DNA from 3 places in the Comamonas sp. Tr-654 genome. Region 1 is predicted to be linked to each of the others. Evidence: predicted binding sites of a transcription regulator. Region 1 holds the regulator's gene; each other region holds the start of a gene.
The links. Region 1 encodes sigma-54, which starts transcription at its own class of promoters, with help from an activator protein. Its sites were predicted from a motif close to TGGCANGNAANCTGCTTT; they were not measured.
Positions count from the first base shown of each region.

Region 2: the regulator sigma-54 is predicted to act here: its motif matches at 1,701-1,718, upstream of F3J24_RS16975 (BMP family protein).
Region 3: the regulator sigma-54 is predicted to act here: its motif matches at 3,043-3,060, upstream of atzF (allophanate hydrolase).

Region 1 is NZ_VWWQ01000002.1:17,881-25,413, forward strand. It holds gene lptB (LPS export ABC transporter ATP-binding protein) at 1-398, shown strand, start outside; gene F3J24_RS05725 (RNA polymerase factor sigma-54) at 544-2,145, shown strand; gene F3J24_RS24910 (hypothetical protein) at 2,228-3,520, opposite strand; gene F3J24_RS05735 (hypothetical protein) at 3,546-4,115, opposite strand; gene F3J24_RS05740 (aspartyl/asparaginyl beta-hydroxylase domain-containing protein) at 4,625-5,551, opposite strand; gene F3J24_RS05745 (DUF711 family protein) at 5,686-6,918, opposite strand; gene F3J24_RS05750 (tRNA-binding protein) at 6,976-7,314, opposite strand; gene F3J24_RS05755 (class I SAM-dependent RNA methyltransferase) at 7,494-7,533, shown strand, end outside.
Region 2 is NZ_VWWQ01000005.1:279,639-287,171, forward strand. It holds gene F3J24_RS16970 (NAD(P)/FAD-dependent oxidoreductase) at 1-468, shown strand, start outside; gene F3J24_RS16975 (BMP family protein) at 555-1,604, opposite strand; gene rpsU (30S ribosomal protein S21) at 2,096-2,308, shown strand; gene F3J24_RS16985 (GatB/YqeY domain-containing protein) at 2,477-2,923, shown strand; gene F3J24_RS16990 (LysR substrate-binding domain-containing protein) at 3,031-3,966, opposite strand; gene F3J24_RS16995 (tartrate dehydrogenase) at 4,096-5,184, shown strand; gene F3J24_RS17000 (DUF1801 domain-containing protein) at 5,309-5,770, opposite strand; gene F3J24_RS17005 (LysR substrate-binding domain-containing protein) at 5,862-6,797, opposite strand; gene F3J24_RS17010 (tripartite tricarboxylate transporter substrate binding protein) at 6,908-7,533, shown strand, end outside.
Region 3 is NZ_VWWQ01000010.1:130,928-138,460, forward strand. It holds gene F3J24_RS24210 (TonB-dependent siderophore receptor) at 1-2,418, shown strand, start outside; gene F3J24_RS24215 (hypothetical protein) at 2,466-2,696, shown strand; gene atzF (allophanate hydrolase) at 3,095-4,882, shown strand; gene F3J24_RS24225 (GntR family transcriptional regulator) at 4,945-5,622, shown strand; gene F3J24_RS24230 (alpha/beta hydrolase) at 5,653-6,465, opposite strand; gene F3J24_RS24235 (ABC transporter ATP-binding protein) at 6,465-7,265, opposite strand; gene F3J24_RS24240 (ABC transporter permease) at 7,258-7,533, opposite strand, start outside.

The sequences.
Region 1 (7,533 bases):
CGCAGGGCGAGATCGAAAAGCGCCTCACGGGCTTGCTGCAGGAGCTGCGCGTCGAGCATCTGCGCCAGTCGCCGGCGCTGGCGCTGTCCGGCGGTGAACGTCGGCGCGTGGAAATCGCGCGTGCCCTGGCCACGCAGCCGCGCTTCATCCTGCTTGACGAGCCGTTTGCCGGTATCGATCCGATTGCGGTGATCGAGATCCAGCGCATCATCGGCTTTCTCAAGGAGCGCGGCATCGGTGTGCTGATTACCGACCATAACGTGCGCGAGACGCTGGGCATCTGCGACCACGCCTTCATCATCAGCGACGGCCATGTGCTGGCCGAAGGCACGCCCGAGGAGATCGTGGAGAACGCCGATGTGCGCCGCGTCTATCTGGGCGAACATTTCAGAATGTGATGACCCCCACGCTCCCTCACTTTGTGTGGTCGCCGCCTGCAGAAGGGGCCCTGACCGGCTGCGCCGCGGTCTGCCTTGGGGCAGCCCTGCGGCAAACCCACTGCACTGTGCGCGTTTGCAATGATTGTCTGGGAGCCGCGCCTCGATGAAGCCAGGTCTCTCGCTACGCGTTTCGCAGCATTTATCGCTGACGCCGCAGCTGCAGCAATCCATCCAGCTGCTGCAACTCTCCACTCTGGAGCTGGCGCAGGAAGTCGAGCAGATGCTGGTCGACAACCCCTTTCTGGAGCGTGCGGGCGATGAGGCCGAAACTGCGGGAGATGCTCCTGTAGATGTAGCTGCTAGCGCCAATGAATACAGCACTTCAGATGGTATTCATGCTGAAAAAGAAGCATCGCAAGCGCAATTAGCTACTGAAACCGTAGCGGAAACACCGAGCCCTGAAACTCCAGAAACGCTGAACTGGGAGGCCGACGGCATGGACGGCCAGGACGGGGAGTGGGGCGGCGAATCCAGCAGCGAGTGGGAGACGCCCTCGGCCAGCAGCTCCACGCGCAACCGCGATGGCGATGATGAAACCGATGCCATCGATCTGGCGCGCGAGCACCAGAGCCTGACCGACTTTCTCCATCGCCAGGCCTTAAGCCTGCATCTGGGTGCGGCAGACACGGCGGCGCTGCGCTTTCTCATCGAGTCGCTCAGCGACGACGGTTATCTCGAGGATTCCCTGCAGGAGCTGGCGCAGAGCCTGGCCGGCGACGATCTGGAGGAGCGCGAGGAGCTGGAGCAGCACTTTGCCATTGCGCTGAAGCTGCTGCAAAGCCTGGAGCCGGTGGGCGTGGGCGCGCGTGATCTGGCCGAGTGCCTGCAACTGCAGCTGCGCGATCTGATCCGCACGGCCGAGGACGAGGGTACGACCGAGGCGCATATGAGCCGGCTGCTGCTGGCACAGGCCATCTGTTCCCAGCCCATGGACTTGCTGGCGCGGCGCGATCTGCGCAAGCTCACCAGCCTGTGCGGCGCGCGCGAGGAACAGCTGCGCGAGGCCATGGCCCTGATCGCCAGGCTGGAGCCGCGTCCGGGTCGGCGCTTTGTCGACGTGGAGCGCCATATCGTGGTGCCCGATGTCATCGTGCGTCCGGTGCGGGCCGGCTCGGGCCGGTCGGACTTTTCCGTGCAGCTCAACCCCGAGGTCATGCCGCGTCTACGCGTGCACGACATCTATGCCGGCGTGCTGCGTCGCCACAAGAACAGCGACGGTCATGCGGCGCTGCAGCAGCAGCTGCAGGAGGCGCGCTGGTTCATCAAGAACATCCAGCAGCGCTTCGACACCATCTTGCGTGTTTCCGAAGCCATCGTGGAGCGGCAGAAGAACTTCTTTGTGCATGGCGAGCTGGCCATGCGCCCGCTGGTGCTGCGCGATATCGCAGACACGCTGGGCCTGCACGAGTCCACTATCAGCCGCGTGACCACGGCCAAGTACATGGCCACGCCCCAGGGTACTTTCGAGCTCAAGTATTTCTTCGGTTCGGGCCTGGGCACGGAAACCGGTGGCAGTGCCTCCAGCACGGCCGTGCGTGCGCTGATCAAGCAGTTTGTCGATGCCGAAGATGCGAGAAAGCCGCTGTCGGACGCCAAGCTGGCCGACATGCTCAAGGAGCAGGGCATTGAGTGTGCGCGCCGTACTGTCGCCAAATACCGCGAGCAGCTCAAGATACCGACGACCACGCTGCGCAAGGCGCTGTAGCGAATCGCCGCGCGGCTCGGAGCGAAAAAAGGCAAGCGGCCTGATGAAGACCGCTTGCCTTGGGCTGGATGAGCGTCGTCGCTTATGGGGCCAGCGTTGCGGAGTACTTGCCGTTCTGGGCGTTCTTGCTCACCACGACATTGAACATGGCATAGACCGGGTTGTCGCCTGTGGCCGCGCCCAGGGTGACAGACTTGGTGCCCAGCACGCCGTCATCCCAGGATGCAACCTGTACCGTGGCGACTCTGCCGGCGGCTCTGGCGTAGTTGGCGATGGCGACCCGATAGGTGCCTTCCTGCAGTCTTGCTGAATCGCAGGATGCATAGTAGTGCTCAGGTCCGTAGGCGACGGTGTTGTCCACATCGAGATAGCCGCTGGCGCCGCGCATGTAGCGGTAGTAGACATGCGAGCCTCCGGGCTCATAGGTGTGCAGATCGACGTCACCGCTGCCGTCCCAGGTCAGCGTGGTGGTGAAAAAGCCGGATGTCGCTCGCGCCGGCGGGGCCACGAGTGTGGACAGTGCAGTCGTGATGTGGCTCTTCACGCGGTTGGAGATCTCCAGGCCGGGGTTGATGTAAATCTCGAGCAGACCGTGGCCGAGCAGGTCTTTTCCACCATTGATACCGGCAGGACGCTGCTGATAGGCGGGAATGCTGTCCGTGATGTCGGCCACGGTGCCTACGGCGCGCAGACCATTGATGACCAGATCCTTGTCAGCGAGAGTGTGCTCGCCGTTGAGCGTGGGTGAGGCCGGCGCAATATGCACTACCTTCACCGAGCCTACGGCGGCCTTGGGCGCAGCATAGGCATAGGCTGCGTTCGCGAACAGATTGCCCTGGGAGTGGGCGACCAAGAGAATCTTCTTGCCTTCGAGAATCCAGTTGTCGATGCGTGATTGATGCTCCATATAGTTGGCAAGCGTCGGCGGATTGCCCAGCATGGCCGTGAGATAGCGAATGGTTGCCGCGTTGCGCCAGTCGTTGAATCCATTGAGCAACTCTGCGGCCGCCGGCACGGAGTTGGTGATGTTGTCCCACCATGAACCGCCTCCATTCAGGGCTTCGAAGAAGAGCTCCAGGCGGCCTGCCAGCAAACCATCTTGCTCTTGCAGGCGCTGCTCGAAGGTCTCGACAAAATCTTCGAAGCCGTTTGAATAGTTGTACAGGGTTTCATACTTGATCTGATCGCCGCCGGGGGCGCTCTGACCGTGAATGCCTATAAGGACCCCCAAGGCCTGCGCAGCCTGTAGTTTCGTGGTTTGAACACCGTTCAGGAAGGCGAATTCAATACCGGTTTCCCGGCATAGATTCGTATCGGGATTGATGACTTGCGCGCCACCGGTAAGCGGAGCGCTGATGAATACGAGCGACAGCAATAAGCATGTGCATTGTTTGAAAAACTTATTCACAGGTATCTCCCTCTGGCCAAGCGGAGGACGTTCCATCGAGCGCCTTGTTGTATTTGAGATAGGCCAAGAGTCTGTCTTTGGTATTGGCCGTCATTGACTCCAGTTCTTGCCCGACTCTTGCCGGCTGCTTGGAACCTTCCGCTCCATTAAATTTTGAGAATATGCAACTGATTCCGCGAGAAATATCGCGATCAACGGCCTTAACTGCGTTGATGTCCTCGGTGTCGACGAGCAAGGCCTTTTGAAGGGCTTTTGCGGTTTGCAGCACGGCGGCAAGCTGGGCTCCGGTGTACTCGGCTGTCAAAATAGATTCAATATCGTCGCGAACACCGCTGGTATTGCTGTCGGGGCCGCTGATATCAGGGCCACGTTCCAACTTGGGAATCTCTCCGGACGACTCAAGTGCCGCGATTTTTTCAGCAGGAGTTTGAGTGACGCCAGGGCCTGGCGGAGTGCCACCGCCGCCTCCTCCGCCGCCACTGCTGTTACCGTCGCCACCGCCGCAGGCAACGATTGATCCCACGAGGGATGCAATCAATACCATTTTTATGGTTTTTAGCATTGCCACTCTCCTTGACGGATAGTTAATGGCTTTCGCGATTGAAAATGCATAAATTTCACTCCCTGCTGTTGTTTAATAAAAGGCCAATTCCTGTGATTTTTAACAGGTGAAGAAATTTTATCGACCTCCTTTTGAGTAAAATCTCTTATTAAGGGTAAACCCCATTATTGAAATAAGAGAGGTTTACGATTAATCAATACTCATGCCGGCTTGACAATTGTTTTCATGCTTAAAATGCTCTTTGACTGTGAGTAAAGGTTTTTAATGCCATATTTTGTAACCTGAGCTTAATTAATTTGAATTGAGGTTTCTCTAGGTAATGGCGGATATTGAGCGGCAGGCAACCGGCCAGGCATTGGGATGCTTTTGCTGTCTTTTGGACAGGAATACGCACGCTCCATAGGAGCGGAGTTTGAGACGGGATTTTTGAGAGGGTCCGCCGAGAAGGCGAAAAAAAGCCGCTGGACATGCGTCAGCGGCTTTTGGGAGGCTTTGCCTTCAGTGCAGGCCTATTGGGACGGAATCAACCACCAGATAAACCAGGCCAGCACGCCGATCATCAGTCCGAACTTGAGGATCTTGTAGAAGGTCGGATTCCAGTCGCGGAAGGCACGGCGGTACTTGCCCGCATAGAACGAGATCTTGAACAGCTTGCTGATCATGCCGCGCGGGTCGCCTTCGTTGTTGGGCGAACTGGCGGCGGCCACCACATTCTTGCCCAGCCAGTGGTTGAGCCATTGCGCAAAGCCATTGGTCATGGGGCGCTCCACATCGCAAAACAGCACGATGCGGTTGCCTTCGCTGCGGTTCTCTGCCCAGTGCATAAAGGTCTCGTCGAAGATCACGCCTTCGCCTTCACGCCAGCTATAGGGCTGGCCGTCGACCTCGATCATGCAGCGGTCGTCGTTGGGCGCCAGCACGGCCAGGTGATAGCGCAGAGAGCCTGCATAGGGGTCGCGGTGCAGGTTGAGCTTGGCGCCGGGCGGCAGCTCGGCAAACATGGCGGCCTTGACGCTGGGAATCGACTTCACCAGGGCCGTGGTCTTGGGGCACAGCTCCATGGCCGAAGGGTGGGCGTCGCCGTACCACTTGAGGTAGAAGCGCTTCCAGCCGGTCTTGAAGAAGGAGTTGAAGCCTGCGTCGTCGTTGTTGGCAGCAGCCTTGATCTGCATGTTCTTTTGCAGATTGACGGCTTCCTCGCGGATCTCGCGCCAATTGGCCTGCAGCGGCGCCAGTTCGGGAAAGGTGCTGGTGGGCAGATAGGGCGTGCGCGGCACCTTGCTGAACATCAGCATGAAGACGTTGAACGGCGCTGTGAACGTGGAGTGGTCAAACAATTGCTTGACCACCTTGTGGCGCACCTTGCCGCGCAGATGCATGTACAGCCCGCAGCCAAAGAAAAGCAGCACCAGTGCCAGAACGATAATTTTTGCCATAAGGATCAATTTTACCGGGGGCACCCCGGCTGCCACCATGGGGTTCTGTCAAACAGAACCGGGGTAGGGGAATATCAAAAGCAATAGCTGTCGGCACTTGGCTGTCAGGCGCGGCAGCCGGTCGGGATCGATATTCAGGGCAGGGCCAGCACGGCGCAGTTGCAAAGGTCAGCGCTTTCGAAGGCTGTTCTGTCGCCGGCTTTGAGCCCCGGCACGGGGAACAGTCGCACCGTCAGCGGCTTGTTGAGGCGAAAAGCCATGGTGCCCGTATCGCGCATGACGGCGGCGATCTGCTCGGCGCTGCTGTCGCCCGGTACAGGCACGGTATCGAGGCCGATGCCGCAGACGCTGCTGTAGGTCAGCAGGGCGCGGATATCGAATTCGTCATTCAGACTGGCCTGGGCCAGGCCTTGGTCCTCGGTCACGGCCAGCATCAGGCCGCTGAAGCCGATCTGCGTTACGCCGCTTACCGATTTGAAGACGCGGGTCAGCAGTGCCGAGGCTTCCACCGTACCGCTGGCTCCGAAACAGGGCACGCCCAGCAGTTGGTAGACATCGACCATGGAGGCGCAGGACTTGGATGGCGCGGCAGAGGTGTCCATGCCCGCGATATGCCAGCCCTCGGCCAGTTTCACGCCGTCGGCGCAGCGCTGGATGGCAGTCGCGTGTTCGGTCAGCGACTGGCTCAGACGGTCAAAGGCCAGCTTGAGCCAGGCTGAGTGATCGAGCTGCTGGCGCTGAGCTTGTAACGCCTGGAGGTCGGCCACCATGAGGTCTGGCGTTTCCAGACCCAGCACCAGGGCGCCGTGGTGCTGGCCGCGGTGGTAGCTGGCCGGGAAATAGGGAATGCCGGGTGCGCAGTTGAAGTTGACCGTGAAGTTGAAGTTGCCTTCGCCGCGCGGCGTGGTGCGTGCGATTTGCTGAATGGCCTGGACGCTGTGGGCCAGCAAGTCGGTCTGCAGAAAGCCATGTTCATCCAGATCGATATTCACGCAGGCGTTGCACAGGTCGCCATAGGCCGCAATCAGCTGCGGCAGCAGGGCGACTTCCTGCGCATTGCGCGCTTCGCCCACGGCAAAGCGGATGCGGCGTTTGCCGGTGTTGATGGCCTTGAGCGTTTCGGCAATGTGCCGCAGGCCGGCGAGGGCGCTGACTATGCCGCTGACGTCCAGGTATTCGCCGAACGGGTTGCTCACGATGCGGATGGACTGTACCTGGTAGCCCCGCGCTTCGATGGCATCGGCCAAGGCATCGCATTGCTGCTTGGCCTGGGTCAGGCCGGCCTGCCACTGTGCCTTATCGGCGCTCAGGTTGACAAAGGCGGTGACGGTGCGCACGCGCACCAGCGGGTTGAAGCTGATATTCATAGCAGTATCCGTAGGCAGGAGAATGGCTGGCGGCCATTTTGCATCTGAATATGCCGATCAAAGCAAGCGCGTTCCCAGCGGCACCTCCCTGTCGGGTACGCACAGGGCCACGGCTCCCGTGGCATCGTGAAAGCCGGTCACAAGACATTCGCTCATCAAGGGCCCAATCTGCTTCTTCGGAAAGTTGACCACGGCCACCACCAGCCGTCCTATCAGCTCCTCAGGCTGATAGTGAGTGATGATCTGCGCGCTGGACTTGCGCTGGCCCAGCTCGGGCCCCAGGTCTACCAGCAGCTTGTAGGCGGGTTTGCGGGCCTCGGCAAAGACCTCGGCCTGCAGCACGCGGCCCACGCGCAGCTCCACCTTCATAAAGTCGTTCCAGCTGATTTCTTCCATGTCGTCATTCCTCCTTGGCCTGGCATCATGCCTGGGGCCCTGGGTGCATCTGTAGAGCAACGCTTGTCGTGCGCGGGCATCGGAAAAGGCCTAGCGCGTATGCTTATGCCCTGTAAAGCGCACAACAGGCTCCCGTGAGCGTCCGGCGCCTGCGCCGTTGCTGGCGCGCACTGATTTCTATGAACCAACTGCATTTGTTTCTGCCCTGCGCCGCCGGCG
Region 2 (7,533 bases), on a different contig from region 1:
TGGAAGCCCGGCACCCCGCTGCAGATCAATCTGCTGCCTGGCGTGGATCTGGCCGAGGTGCTGGCCCAGGCCAAGCTTCACTCACGCAAGCTGGTAGCCAACGAGCTGGCCGCCCACCTGCCCGCGCGCCTGGCCGATGCCTGGGTCAGCCGCATGCCCGAGCTGCAGCGCCCCATCAACGAGGCCGGCGACAAGGCCCTGGCCAGACTGGCGGAACAGCTGTCGCGCTGGGAAATCACCCCCACGGACACCGAAGGCTACAAAAAAGCCGAGGTCACGCTGGGCGGCGTGGACACCAAGGTGCTGTCCCAGCAAACCATGGAGTGCAAGAGTCGCCCAGGCCTGTACTTTATCGGCGAGGTGGTGGACATCACGGGCTGGCTGGGCGGCTACAACTTCCAGTGGGCCTGGGCCAGTGCCGCTGCCTGCGCCCAGGCCATGGCGGAAAAGCAGTCGGTCCAGGCTTGAGCAACTGAAATCGGAGCGGCGGCGGCCATCAAAAAAGGATGGCCGAACCATCCTTTTTGCTGGCAGCCCCAGGGCCCACCATGCGCTCAGACCGCAAACTCCGGGCCTTCATAGTGCTCGGGAACCTTGAGCTGCCCCGAGGAGATGGCTGCGGACGCCCTGGCCACGCGCTCGCGCACAGCCGGTGCCACTGCCTGGCCCATGGTCAGGCGTACGGCAGCCGGATCGCTCAGACCGATCTTGCGAATACCCGGGCCGGGCGCACCGCGCTCCTGCATGTCCTTGACGGCCAGGAACGCGCCAATGCCCACATCGGCCCAGGCCGAAGCGACGAACACCTGCGGGTCCACCGTGGTCCAGTCGATCACATTGCCGATCTGGCGCGTGCCCGCCTCGCGACAGGCCTGGGTCACGCCATCGCGGCCGGAATTGAGCATGGTGAAGATCACATCGGCACCGGCTGCCATCTGGGCCCTGGCTATGCGGTGCGACAAGGCGTTGTCGTCCTGATCGCCAGAGAAGTTCGTCAGCAGCTTGACCCGGAGGTCGGTATCGCGCACGCCGGCCGCATAGGCGGCGCGCCCTTTGAGTCCCGGGGGCACGCGAATGCCCGACATATGACCGACCACACCGGTCCTGGTGGTCAGCGCCGCCAGCACGCCGGCCAGATAGGCCGACTCTTCCTGCAGCACGTCATAGCTGCAAAGATTGCTCCCCTGCACCGCGCCCTGGGTCACGACGAACTGGGTCCTGGGGAAGCGCGCCGCAACTTCGGCTGCGGCCTGATTGTTCTGCCCTCCATGGGCAATTACCAGTTGCGCGCCCTGCCCCGCGAGCTGCGCGAGAGCCGGCTCCAGCAACTCCTTCCTGGGTGCCATGCCGTCGAGAAAACGGGTCTGCACGCCCAGCTCCTGGCGCGCTTTTTCCAGACCGCGCCATCCGGCCTCCATAAAGCCCTTGTCGCTGCGCGAGCCCGCAAACAGACCGCCCACCACCAGAGAACTGCCGACTGCAGCAGCGCCCGGCGCCTGGGCCTTGCCGGCACAGGCCGTCAGCGCCAGCAGGCCGGGGACGGCGATGGCCGAAGCCATCCATTGACGACGCGAAACCGATGAGGAATGAGAAGCGCTGGACAAAATGAAAGCTCCTTGGACACGGAAAAGACAGCGATGCGCACAGGCACCAGGTCACTCGCTTCCTGACTTTGGTCAAGAAACAGAGCCATCAAACTGTATGCAATTTCCGTACACAAGATGCTCCACACAAACCCCAGAGCCCAGTTGCACTGGCATAGGCTTGACCCCGCCTGCCGAAGGCCTGTGTATTGCGCGCGTCAAAGGCATGAAGACGGGCACAAAGGCAGGCATAAAGGCGCAGTAGCGGTGCCTGAACCAGGCCTTAGACAGCGCGAACCGTTAGCGGCAAAGCACTGTCATCCTGTCCAGCGCAGGATTGCTTGGCAGTGCAATGCAGACGCGGTCCAAGTCTTGGTCTATAATGCTCGACTTTGCTGGCATTACCCCGTCGGCCATACTAGTTAAAAAGTGGCGGGGAAACCGCTGTACACGGCTCTCAGGCCCGATCTTCCCGAGAACCCTCTGTCAGCACAGATATATCTGGAAATTAAATGACTACCATCCGCGTCAAAGAAAACGAGCCCTATGAAGTTGCCCTGCGCCGCTTCAAGCGCACCATCGAAAAGCTGGGTCTGCTGACCGATCTGCGTGCTCGCGAGTTCTACGAAAAGCCCACAGCCGAGCGCAAGCGCAAGAAGGCTGCTGCCGTGAAGCGTCACTACAAGCGCGTTCGCAGCATGCAACTGCCTAAGAAGCTGTACTAATCGTTGATTAGGACCAGTCGGCCTTAAAACAGCCGCAAACCCGCGCTCGGGACGCCAGGCGCGGGTTTTTTGTTTTCTGGCCACTGCCAGGCCTGCCCGGCTGCGCAGTGACCTCCCAGCGCATGGATAGTCAACGCACCACCATTCGCCCACCCCAAGGAGAAAGCCATGAGCCTGAAAGCCCAGATTACCGAAGACATGAAGACCGCCATGCGTGCCAAGGACAGTGCACGCCTGGGCACCATCCGCCTGCTGCAGGCCGCGATGAAGCAAAAGGAAGTGGACGAGCGCATCGAGCTCGACGACGCAGCCGTCATCGCCATCGTCGACAAGCTGATCAAGCAGCGCAAGGACTCCATCGCCGCCTTCGAAGCCGCCAACCGCAGCGATCTGGCCGATGTGGAAAAGGCCGAAATGGAAGTGCTCAAGGTCTATCTGCCCGAACGCATGGGCGAAGCCGAGATCACCGCTGCCGTGCAGGCCATTGTGGCCGAGCTGGGCGCCTCCGGCCCCGGCGACATGGGCAAGGTGATGGGCGCCGTCAAGACCCAGCTGGCCGGCAAGGCCGATATGGGCCTGGTGTCCGCCGCCGTGAAGGCCGCGCTGACAAAGTAATTGACCACCGGCCTGAGCCATCACGCGGCATCAGGCTCAAAAACAGAAGCTGCTTGCGCTTGCTGTACATATTTTTCAGACTAAAAATACTCTGAAATTCATGTATATCAAACGATAGTAGCTTCTTTTTTAATAGCATTCCTGAATCCCGTAGGCGCCTGTTTGCTGAAGAACTCCTGCAGGAACTCGACGCAGACCCGCACCTTGGCCGAGCGCTCCAGCCGCGTCGGATAGACGGCCCAGATATTCGCCTGCTGCTGCCACTCGGGCAGCAACTGCAGCAGGCTGCCGGTCTGCAAATCGGCCGCCACATCCCACAGCGAGCGCAGCACGATGCCATGGCCGTCGCGGGCCCATTGCACGGCCATCTCGCCATGATTGGTGGACAGCGGCCCGGTAACTTTGACGCTGCGCTCCTGATTGCCCGAGCGCAGTTTCCAGACACCGAAGGGATGGTCGCGCTCTTTGATGACCAGGCAGTCGTGCGCGGCCAGCTCGTCGAGCGTGCGCGGACTGCCACGCCGCTGCACATAGGCCGGGGCCGCGCACAGCACGCGATGGTTGTCGGCCAGATGGCGGGCAATCAGATGCGGCGCGATCTCGTCGCCCACACGCACATCGAGATCGAAGCCCTCGGCCGCGACATCGACGATGCGGTCGAACACCTCCAGGCGCAGCTGCAGCGTCGGATATTGCGCAATCAGCTGCGACAGCGCGGGCGCCACCACATTGCGGCCAAAGCCGAAGCTGGTGGACACCCGCAGCAGGCCGCGCGGCTGGCGGCGCGTCACATCCACCTCCTGCAGCAGATGCTCGACCTCGTCCAGAATGCGCTGCGCCCAGTGGTAGACGCGCTCGCCCTGCTCGGTGACAGCAACCCGCCGTGTAGTGCGATGCAGCAGCTTCACACCCAGCTCCTGCTCCAGCAGGCGGATGCGCTTGCTGACAAAGGCCGGCGAAGCATTGTGCGCGGCCGCAGCCTCGGCAAAGCTGGCTTTGCGCACCACGGTGGTGAAGACACGCAGGTCTTCGGGCGAGGGCATTTTCTGCACGATCTGTAAACAATCAGGCCACGATCAGTCAATTGTATTCAGTTATGCAAGGTGCAAAAATACCGTCAGGCACAGGCCGAGCCGCTGCCTCGCCACCCAACACATTCACGAGAGAGCACCATGTCCACTCCCAAAAAGATTGCAGTCATCGCCGGCGACGGCATCGGCAAGGAAGTCATGCCCGAAGGCCTGCGCGCGCTGGAAGCCGCAGCCAAGCGCTTCGACCTGCCGCTGGAGTTCCACCATTTCGACTGGGCTCACTGCGACTACTACGCCGAACACGGCCAGATGATGCCTGACGACTGGAAGGCCCAGCTCTCGGGCATGGATGCCATCTTCTTCGGCGCCGTTGGCTGGCCCGCCACCGTGCCCGACCATATCTCGCTGTGGGGATCCCTCCTCAAGTTCCGCCGCGAATTCGACCAGTACATCAATCTGCGTCCGGTGCGCCTGTTCGAAGGCGTGCCCTGCCCCCTGGCCGGCCGCAAGCCCGGCGACATCGATTACTACGTGGTGCGTGAGAACACCGAGGGCGAATACACATCTCTCGGCGGCGTGATGTTCGAAGGCACGGACCGCGAGATCGTGATCCAGGAATCGGTCTACTCGCGCAAGGGCGCCGACCGCCTGCTCAAGTACGCCTTCGATCTGGCCCAGAGCCGCGCCAAGAAGCACGTGACGCTGGCCACCAAGAGCAACGGCATCGCCATCAGCATGCCCTGGTGGGACAAGCGCGCCGATGATGTGGCCAAGGACTACCCCGAAGTCACGCTCGACAAGCAGCACATCGACATCCTGACCGCCCGCTTCGTGCTGCAACCCGGCCGCTTCGACGTGGTGGCCGCCACCAATCTGTTTGGCGACATCCTGTCCGACCTGGGCCCTGCCACCACGGGCACCATCGGCCTGGCTCCATCGGCCAACCTCAACCCCGACCGCACCTTCCCCTCGCTGTTCGAGCCCGTGCACGGCTCGGCGCCCGACATCTATGGCAAGAACATCGCCAACCCCATCGCCATGGTCTGGTCGGGCGCGCTGATGCTGGACTTCCTGGGCCGCAGCGAAGGTGCCTGGCGTCAGGCCCACGACACCATCGTGGCCGCCATCGAGCACACGATCAAGGCCGGTCCGCTGACGCCCGATCTGGGTGGCAAGGCCAACACCACCGAGGTGGGCGAAGCCATCGCCGCGGCCATCGCCAACGCCTGAAGACTCCGGGCTGGCCCCAGCCGGCCTGATTCAAGATAAGAAGCACCCCGCGCAGACTGAACCTGCACCGGGGTGCTTTTGCACGCCCGCACACCCAGGGCCGCCAGTTGCGGCGACCTAGGCTTCAAACCGGAGGTTTGGCTTTGGCCTTGGCTTGCGAAGCCGATTTCCTAGCCGACCGGGCCTGGGCATTGCGCTGCGCAGCGGCCTGCACCAGCGCCTGGAACGCTGCGCCGTCGAGCGCTTCGCCCACATGCAGGTCTATGGCCCGGCGCGTGGCGCCTTCAAGACTGGCATTGAACAAGCCTGCCGGATCGGCCAGGGCCGCGCCATGCGCGAAGGTCAGCTTGACCACGGCCTTGTAGGTCTCGCCCGTGCACAGAATGCCGTCCTGCGACCATACGGGCGTTCCGCGCCATTTCAGCTCTTCCACCACGGCGGGCAAGGCCTCAAGGATCAGCGCGCGCACGCGGGCCAGCATGGCACCGCGCCAGTCGTCCAGGCTGGCAATCCTGGCATCGATCAGAGCCGAAGCCTCGGGGCCGCTGACGGGCCCGGCAGAGGACGCGGGTAGCGAAGTGCTCATGGATAGCTCTCCTTCATCAATGCGGCCCCATGCGCAGGGCCTGGCACGGCAGCTGAAACGGCACCCTGCGGACCTGCCGATGGTGCCCGGCTCAGCCCTGTCCCCTGGCCACCTCGCGCAGGCATTCGACCAGCAAGCCCGTGGTCGGCGTCAGCGGCTGGCCGCGCAAGGTGATCAGCCCCACGGGCGGCAGATCGATGGGCACGACCAGATCCAGCATGGCCAGTGTACCCAAGGCAGCATGGCAGCGGGCCACGCCACGCGCCATGAAGGCCACGGCGCCGCGCTGGTGCACAAAGGTCAGCTGCGAGAGAAAGGACGCGGTCTCCACGATGTCGGCCGGCGGATGCAGGCCGTGGGCATAGAACTGCTGCTCCAGCTTCACGCGCAGCGAGGCCCAGGGCGGCGGCAGCACGCAGGGCTGGTCCGCCAGAGCCAGCCAGCTGGCCGCGCCCGGCGCCAGCAGCGCATGACCGGGTCGCACCACGGCCACCATAGGATCGTCGTACAGCGCCTCGGTCTCCAGATCGGGCGCGGCATAGCCGGGCTCCAGCCGCCCCACGAACAGATCCAGCTCGCCCAGGCGCAGCTTGGGCAGCAGGCGTGTCAGATCCCCCTCCTCCACCATCACCGTGGTCTGGTCCGAACGCGCCTTGAGCCGCTCCACGGCACTCGCCAGCAGCACCGGCGTGGCCACCACCATGGCACCCACGCTGGTGCGCCCGCGCGCGCCGCTGGCCTCGGCAGCCATCTCGTCGCGCGTGCGTTCGAAACCGGCCAGCACCGAGCGCGCAAAACGCACCATGCTGACACCGGCTGCCGTGGGCTCGGTGCCGCGCGTGGAGCGCTCGAACAGCGCCATGCCCAGCATGCGCTCGACCTCAGCCAGGGTCTTGGAGACCGCGGGCTGGGTCACGGCCAGAAACTCGGCCGCGCGGCCCAGGTGACGAAACTGGTCCAGCGCCACCAGCAGCTGCAGATGGCGCAGCTTGAGGTTGGAGCGCAGCACACGATCAATCTTGCTCATGGGCTTCATTACTTATTAGTTATGAAGAGAGTCTATCTTTTCATTGGATTGTCATGGAGCAGTTTTGAACAATCGGGGCTAGCAGTTCAAATAACGACAGGAGACACGCGATGATCCCCCCACGCAGCAGCCGGCGCAGCTTTGTGCTCGGCGCCCTCGGCGCAGCCACGCTCGGAAGTTCCACCCGCCTGCTGGCCCAGGCCTGGCCCGAGCGCCCCATCACCTTCATCTGCCCCTGGCCTGCCGGTGGCACGGCCGACCAGTCCATGCGCGCGCTGTGCACCGTGGCCGGCCGCATCCTGGGCCAGGCGATTGCCGTGGAAAACCGCGCCGGAGCCTCCGGCATGATCGGCTCCAAGGCTCTGGCCTCGGCCAAGCCCGACGGCTACACCATCGGCCAGATCCCGATCTCAGTCACGCGCTTTTCCCAGCTGGGCACGCTGCAGGCCGATCCGCGCAAGGACTACACCTATATCGCGCGCACCTCGGGCCAGACCTTCGGTATCGCCGTACCGGCCAACTCGCGCTTCAAGAACTTGCAGGACTTCGTCGCCGCCGCCAAGGCCAAGCCCGGCAGCATTACCTACGCCCACGCCGGCGTGGGCGGCGCCACCCATGTGGGCATGGAAGAATTTGCGGCTGCAGCCGGCATCCAGCTCAGCCATGTTCCCTACAAGGGCGGCGCCGAAGCGCTGCAGGGCGTGCTGGGCGGCCATGTGGATGCACTGGCTGACTC
Region 3 (7,533 bases), on a different contig from region 1:
TTTCGATTCCATCTTGCACCGCTGGCAGCCGCTGTGACTGTGATTTTGGCAACCTCAGGCGCACAGGCGCAATCAGTCAGTGTGCCTGCCGCGCTGACCGGGCCGGTTGAAATCCAGATCACTGCCCAGCCGCTGTCGCAAGCTCTGGTGGTTCTCGCACGCCAGGCACACCTGGAATTGATGGTGCAGCCTGCATTGGTCGAAGGCCGAAGCGCGCCCGCAGTGCAAGGTCGCTTCACCGTACGGGAAGCTCTGAATCGCTTGCTCGCGGGAAGCGGCCTGCACGCCGAAGTGGAGGGAAGATCTGTCGTTGTGCAACGCCAGCCGCAAAGCTCGGACGCTGCTACCATGCCGACGGTCACTGTGTCCGCCCTGGAGGAACGCGGAGCCACCACCGAAGGCTCGGACTCTTTTGCCACGCGTGCGGTAAGCATCAACAAAGGCGATCAGGCGCTCAAAGATATCCCGCAGTCCATCAGCGTGATCACGCGCAAGCAGCTCGACGAGCAAGGCATCACGGACCTCAAGCAGGCAGCCAACATCGCAACCGGCACCGTGGGTGTAACCGGAGTCGGGCAGGGCATGGTGTTGGCGGCACGCGGCTTTCAGATCGACAACTGGCAATACGATGGCGTCGCAATTCCCCGCAACATGTACTCGCTCGGCAACTGGGCTGCAGAAGGGATGGTCTTCTATGACCGCCTGGAAGTCCTTCGCGGCGCATCGGGCCTGTTACAAGGCACCGGCAGCCCTGGCGGCGCAGTCAACCTCGTTCGCAAGCGCGGCCAGAACGAGAAGACCGTGACACTGACCTCGCGTATCGGCTCATGGGATCGCTACGGCGCTCAGTTGGACGCAGGAGGCCCGCTCAATGCAGAAGGGACGCTGCGCGGCCGGGTAGTGGTGGACGAAGCCGGCAGCCATTCTTTCGTCGACTACGTGAACGAGCGTACTCGATCGCTATATGCGGCACTGGACTATGACATCAGCCCAGATACGACGGTTGGCCTGGCAGTGAGTCAGCTGGACAACAAGGGGCGGCCCTTCATCTATGGCGTTCCCCTGCGTGCAGACGGCAGCGATGTAGGCCTGTCCCGCTCCACGTTCACGGGTGCCTTGTGGAACCACGACAAACTCAAACAGACCACGGTTTACGCCGACCTGAATCACCGTTTCAACGCGGACTGGAAGCTCAAGATTTCGGCCTTGCACATGAGCGAGACGAACAACTCCACGCACCAACGCATGCATGGCACCGTAGCTTCGGACGGAAGCGGAATGACCTACGCAGACTGGATCACCCACTTCGACTCCAGCAAGGTCGGACTCGATGCGTTCGTGAACGGCCGTTTCGATGCCATGGGGCTGCGCCATGAAGTGACGCTGGGTGCGGATTACTCCAAGTACAAATCCGATGATATGTACGCCCGCAACTTCACGTCGGGTGGCAACCTCTTTGATATCGATCACAACCGCCCCAAGCCCACCGTTGACAGCCTGCTGGCGGCCGGTGGCCGGCAAGCCTTCTCATCGTACGACGTGCAGCAAAAGGGTATCTATGCCAGCTGGCGCGCGCAGCTCACCGAACCGTTGACTGCCATCGTGGGTGCCCGCGCCAGCTGGTACGACCTCCTCTACAAAGGATCGCTGTTCGACACTCGCGAAGTCATGCACGCGTCGGGAGAAATCATCCCTTACGCCGGTTTGGTGTATGCGCTGACGCCCCAGTGGTCTGCCTACGGCAGCTACACCAGCGTGTTCGAACCCCAATCGGCACGCACAGCCGCAGGCAAGGTACTGGACCCCATCATCGGCTCGAACTACGAACTGGGTATCAAAGGCGAGATGATGGACAAGCGCGTTAACACGTCGATCGCTGTGTTCCGCTACGACCACAAGAACCGCGGCGTCAACGATATCGCATCCGGCTATGCCTGCGACGGCTGGTTCTGCTCCACCGCGTCCGGCAAGGTTCGCAGCCAGGGCCTTGAAGCCGAGGTGAGCGGTGAAGTGATGCGCAATCTGCAATTGGTGGCAGGCTATACCTTCAACACCACCAAATTCTTGCGTGATCCCGACAACCAGGGCAAGGTCTTCAGCACCTGGACCCCCAAGCATATGCTGCGCGTCTGGGCGTCTTACCGCCTGCCTGGCGACTGGAACCACCTCACCACAAGCGCCGGCTTCACCACGCAAAGCCATACGCTTGGCTATGACCGCTCATTCGACATTGCCGGTTTCACCACATGGAACATGCGAGTCGCCTATCAAGTCACGCCCGAGCTCAACGTAGCGCTGAACCTGAACAACATATCCGATAAACGATACATCGTTCCAGGCTACACCGGGTACACCGGCGCCAACTATGGAGATCCGCGCAACATCATGCTTACGTTGAAATACACCCCTCGCCTTTAACGGTTCACGAGGTACCCAGGCCAAAGAGCTGAGCAACCTCTGCGGCCTTGACGATTTATTCTTTGAAGCCACTCAATGCTGCGCTCAGCCACAATCTGCGCTGCAGCATGCTTGGCCACTTCAGTTCGCGCGGCATCACTGAAAAGCCGCCCGATAGTTTGAATTTCATCACGCATGCCAATGTGGGGCATCGTGATGCAGAAGGTAGTGCCCTGCATCACCCAGGAAAGCTTTTTTGCCCGTTTCAGTTCCGGCCATCTACGGCTGCTTCAGTCTGAACAAGGCTGTTCGGATAGAACGAAGCAAGCGAATTGCTCGTTTGATTCATGAGGAAACTCCTTCGAAGATTCAGCACGAGATGTACTGCTTTGTGCGCGCCTGTCACGGCCTTATTTCAGTCATCAATCACTTTCGAATTGGCCTGCTTCGCGATCACACCTGCGCCCGCCCCACAGTCCACCAAACCGGGCACTCTTTCCGCTCGGTAGTGTCGGAAGCAGATCAGCGACAAAGATCCCAATCCAATCCGACAAGTGGAGATGCGGACGAAATCTTGGACTAGTGATCGGTCCCAGAGTGCTGATGCGCTTTCATTCTTTGGAAGCGGATACTTGAAAAGCCAACTGGCACGCAACCTGCTTAAACCAAGCATCTTGTATACATTCGGGTATTCATCATGCTGATTGGTTCATTTGAAGATTGGAAGCGGGCTTACCAAGAAGGCGCTGACCCTGCTGCATTGCTTGAGCAGCAGCGCCGTAGTCTGACCAGCGATGACTCTGCCTGGATCAGCATTGCCAGCGACGCGCAGTTGAAAGCACAGCTGATACAACTAGAGACTCTTCAGCAGACCCAAGGCCGTGAGCGTCTGCCTTTGTACGGCATCCCCTTTGCGGTCAAGGACAACATCGATGTAAAGGGCTTTGTCACCACGGCGGCCTGCCCTGCTTTCTCCTACCAGGCACAGCGCGATGCTGTGGCCGTTCAGCGTCTCAGACAAGCCGGAGCCATTGTTCTGGGCAAGACCAATCTGGACCAGTTTGCCACCGGTCTCGTCGGAACGCGCTCACCATTTGGTGCCGTGCCCAATACGTTTGACAGCCGACTTATTTCCGGCGGCTCCAGCTCAGGCTCGGCATCTGTGGTGGCGCGTGGTCTGGTTCCATTTGCCTTGTCCACGGACACGGCTGGATCGGGCCGAATTCCTGCGGCCTTCAACCAGATCGTCGGAATCAAGCCCACTCCCGGTGCAGTACCCGGCACTGGTTTGGTGCCTGCCTGCCGCACGCTGGACTGCATAGGCGTTCTGGCGCTGAATGTGGCCGATAGCGCTCTGGTTCTGTCACTCATGGAAGGAGCTGACACGCAGGACAGCTATGCCAGATCACGTCCCTTCATCGCCAAACATATCCCGCTGTCTCAACTGCGCGTGGGGGTGCCTGATGCACGCAAGCTTTCCAGCGACTATGAGAATGCATTTGCTGCGTTTCTTGCGCGTCTGAAGCCGCAAACCGAACGGGTGCAAGCCTTGCCCTTTGATGCATTGTTTGAAGTCGCCGATCTGCTGTACTACGGCCCCTGGGTGGCTGAACGGGTGGTCGGAGCACGCGGCATCTACGAACAACAGCCAGAAGCCTTGCTGCCAGTGATTCGCCAGGTTCTGGACGTACACCAGCGCTTCAACGCTGCCGATACCTTCAGCGCCCAATACCGACTGCAAGACCTCAGACAGAAAGCCGAGAATATCTGGCAGCAATGTGATGTGCTGTGTGTTCCTAGCGCACCGCGCCACCCCTCCATGGCCGAGGTGGAAGCTGACCCGATCGGCGTCAACTCGGAGATGGGAACCTATACCAATTTCGTCAATCTTCTCGGTTGGTCGGCGATCGCAATCCCTGCATCGCAACTGCCAGACGGCCTGCCCTTCGGCATCACCTTGATAGCGCCGGGCTGGCGCGAGCCTGATCTGGTGCGCTGGGCACAGCAGTTGGAAGCACAAACCAATCTGTGTGCCGGCGTGACAGGCCTTCCCGCCCAAAACGCTGGCTCACTGCCAGCATGGCGGGTACCGACACAAGGCGAGACCATCGAAGTCGCCGTGGTGGGTGCACATCTGCGTGGCATGCCTCTCAACCATGAATTGCTGGCTTGCGGTGCGCGATTTCGCGAGGAGACGAGCACCGCCTCGGACTACCGCCTGTATGCACTGCAAGGCACGGTACCTGCCAAACCTGGAATGGCACGGTCAGACGAAGGAGCTGCCATCACAGTCGAGGTGTGGGAGATGCCAATTGCCAACTTTGGCCGCTTTGTAGCCGGCGTTCCAACACCTCTGGGCATTGGCTCGGTGCAGCTGCAGGATGGACGCAGCGTGAAAGGCTTTATCTGCGAAGGCCATGCATTGACGCAGGCCCGGGACATCACCACGTTCGGCGGCTGGCGCGCGTACTGCCAGTCTCTGTGAAGCACGCTGCGGTGCACAGCCCCTGTGCTCCGCAGTCAAAGAAAAAACAAGGAGCCCACATCATGTCTTCCACCAGCCTGGCCAGCCTTGCTTACGAAAAACTACGCCAAGCCCTGGACAATTTTCAATATGTTCCTGGTGACCGCTTTAGCGAAAACGAAGTTGGCGCGGATCTCGGCATGAGCCGAACCCCTGTGCGTGAGGCGCTCGTACGCCTGCAGCGCGAAGGATATATCTCCGTCATACCCAAGCTCGGCTGGATAGTGAACAGCATTGACTTCACGATGTTCGAGCAGTTGTACGATGTGCGTTCAGTACTGGAATGCGCAGCGTTGGATCTACTTGTTCAGACCCCCGACCTGGAAATACGCCTGCATGATCTGACCGAGCTATGGTGCATCCCCGCACCACAACGGCTGTCTGAAATAGCCACTGTCTCGCGCAACGATGAGCAGTTTCACATGGCCTTGGTGGCGGCCAGCGGCAATCAGGAAATGGCCCGCATCCACCGAGATATCACGGACCGAATTCGTATCGTGCGGCGTCTGGAATTCACGCGTAACTACCGCATTGACGTGACCTACGAGGAGCACGGCGACATCCTCAAATCATTGTTGAGCCGAGACGGCTTGCAGACCAAGTCGTTGCTGCAGCAACATATCCGTGTGAGCCGTGACGAGGTAAAAAACATCACTTTGCATACTCTGCAGAATGCAAGGCAGAAGCAGCCTTCCCTCTAGGTTTCACGACCACTGTCGTTGATCTTCGAATCACCGATGCCGCAGCAAGGCCTGCAGCAGCACTCCATCCTCTAGAGCCAGCGCATTCAGGATGCTGAAGTGATCAGCACCTTCTATGGCGACTTCTGCATCACCCTCCATGCCGTAGCGATCGGCCGCAAAAGCTTGACTCTGCGCCTGCAACTGGGGAAGTTCTGCCGTTCCATAGGCTGTCACAAACGGCTTGCGTGTTGCAGGCAGGCATAAGGGACTCAGTTGCTCGATTTCATGGGTAGATAGCCGGAGCGCCTGGTTCAGATAGGTATGAGCAATCGGTGCCAGGTCGTAAATGCCACTGATGCCCAGACCTGCAACCACTCCCTCGCAATTCAGGCCCATTGCGGTGAGATGACCACCCGCGGACCAACCGCATAGCAGGATGCGTCCGTTGCCTCCCTGCTGCAATGCATGGCGGCGCACAGCCACGATGCCTGCTCTCACCTGCTCCACGATCTGCGTCAGCGTGGCCTCAGGAGCCAGCGTGTATCCAATCAGAGCAGCATGCAGTCCATGCGCGAGCGCGCCCTGAGCCACAAACCGAAAAGTGTTCTTGTGGCGCATCTGCCAATAGCCGCCATGAATGAACAGCAGCGTGCTGGCGCCGGACTCGCCCTCAAAGAAGTCGTAGCGCAAACGCTCTGCCGTTCCAAACGGCACATCCACTTGTCCAGCAGATCGCTGCACCAGCCCCTCACTACGGGCTTCGAAATCAGCGAGCTGCCGAGCACTGCTGGCGACGGCACGGGTATTGTCGTAGGCCGCATCACGCACGACCTGCGGCTGGTTCAATAAACAGTCCAGCATCAGGCGGCCTTGGCATGATGCGCAACATGACTGCTGAGCATTTCTGTCAACTCTTTGCGCACCAGGTTGAATTCTGGCGCCGTGATATGGCGCGGGCGCTCCAGTGGAATGCGATAGTCACGCTCGACACGGCCTGGACCGGCCGTCATGACCACCACGCGGTCGGCCAGTAAAACCGCCTCCTCCACTGCATGGGTGACAAAAATCACGGTCAGCTTGGTCTTTTCCCAGATATCCAGCAGCTCCTGCTGCAGCACTTCGCGAGTCAGCGCATCCAGTGCACCGAAAGGCTCGTCCATGAGCAGCACTTCACACTCATTGGCCAGCGCTCGCGCGATCGATACGCGCTGCTTCATGCCGCCTGAGAGCTGGTTGGGGAAGTGATCTGCAAACTTGGTCAGTCCCACCATGTGCAGATAGTGATCCGAGATTTCCTTGAGCTTGACCTCCGTCAGGCCTCGCTGCTTGGGACCAAATGCAATGTTCTGACGCACCGTGAGCCATGGAAACAAACCATAGTCCTGGAAGACCATGCCTCGATCCGGCCCGGGCTCGGAAATGGGCGTGTGATACATCTTGGCCACGCCCGTGGAGACTTTCTCAAAGCCCCCCATGATGCGCAGCAGCGTGGATTTCCCACAGCCCGAAGCACCGATCAGGCAAATGAATTCGCCCTTCTGGATCTTCAGGTTCACGTCCTTCAGAGCGTGGATGGGGCGACCATTCAAACTGAAGACCTTGCTGACATTGGCAATGTCCAGAATGGGGGCAGGAGTACGGTGAGCAAGGATTTCAGACATTGTGTTGCGGGCTCCACTTGAGCAGACGATTGTTGAGGGCGACCAGCAGACGGTCGGTGACAAAGCCCGTGAAGCCGATAACGACCATGCCGGCAATCACCACATCAGTGCGCGAGAGCATGCGACCGTCCATGATGGCGGCACCCAGTCCTTCGGGAACGCCCGTCATCTCGCCGACCACGATCAAAAACCATGCAATGCCGTGACCCAGGCGCAGGCCATTGAAGATGGATGGCATGGCTGCTGGCAGCACCACCTGACGAAACAT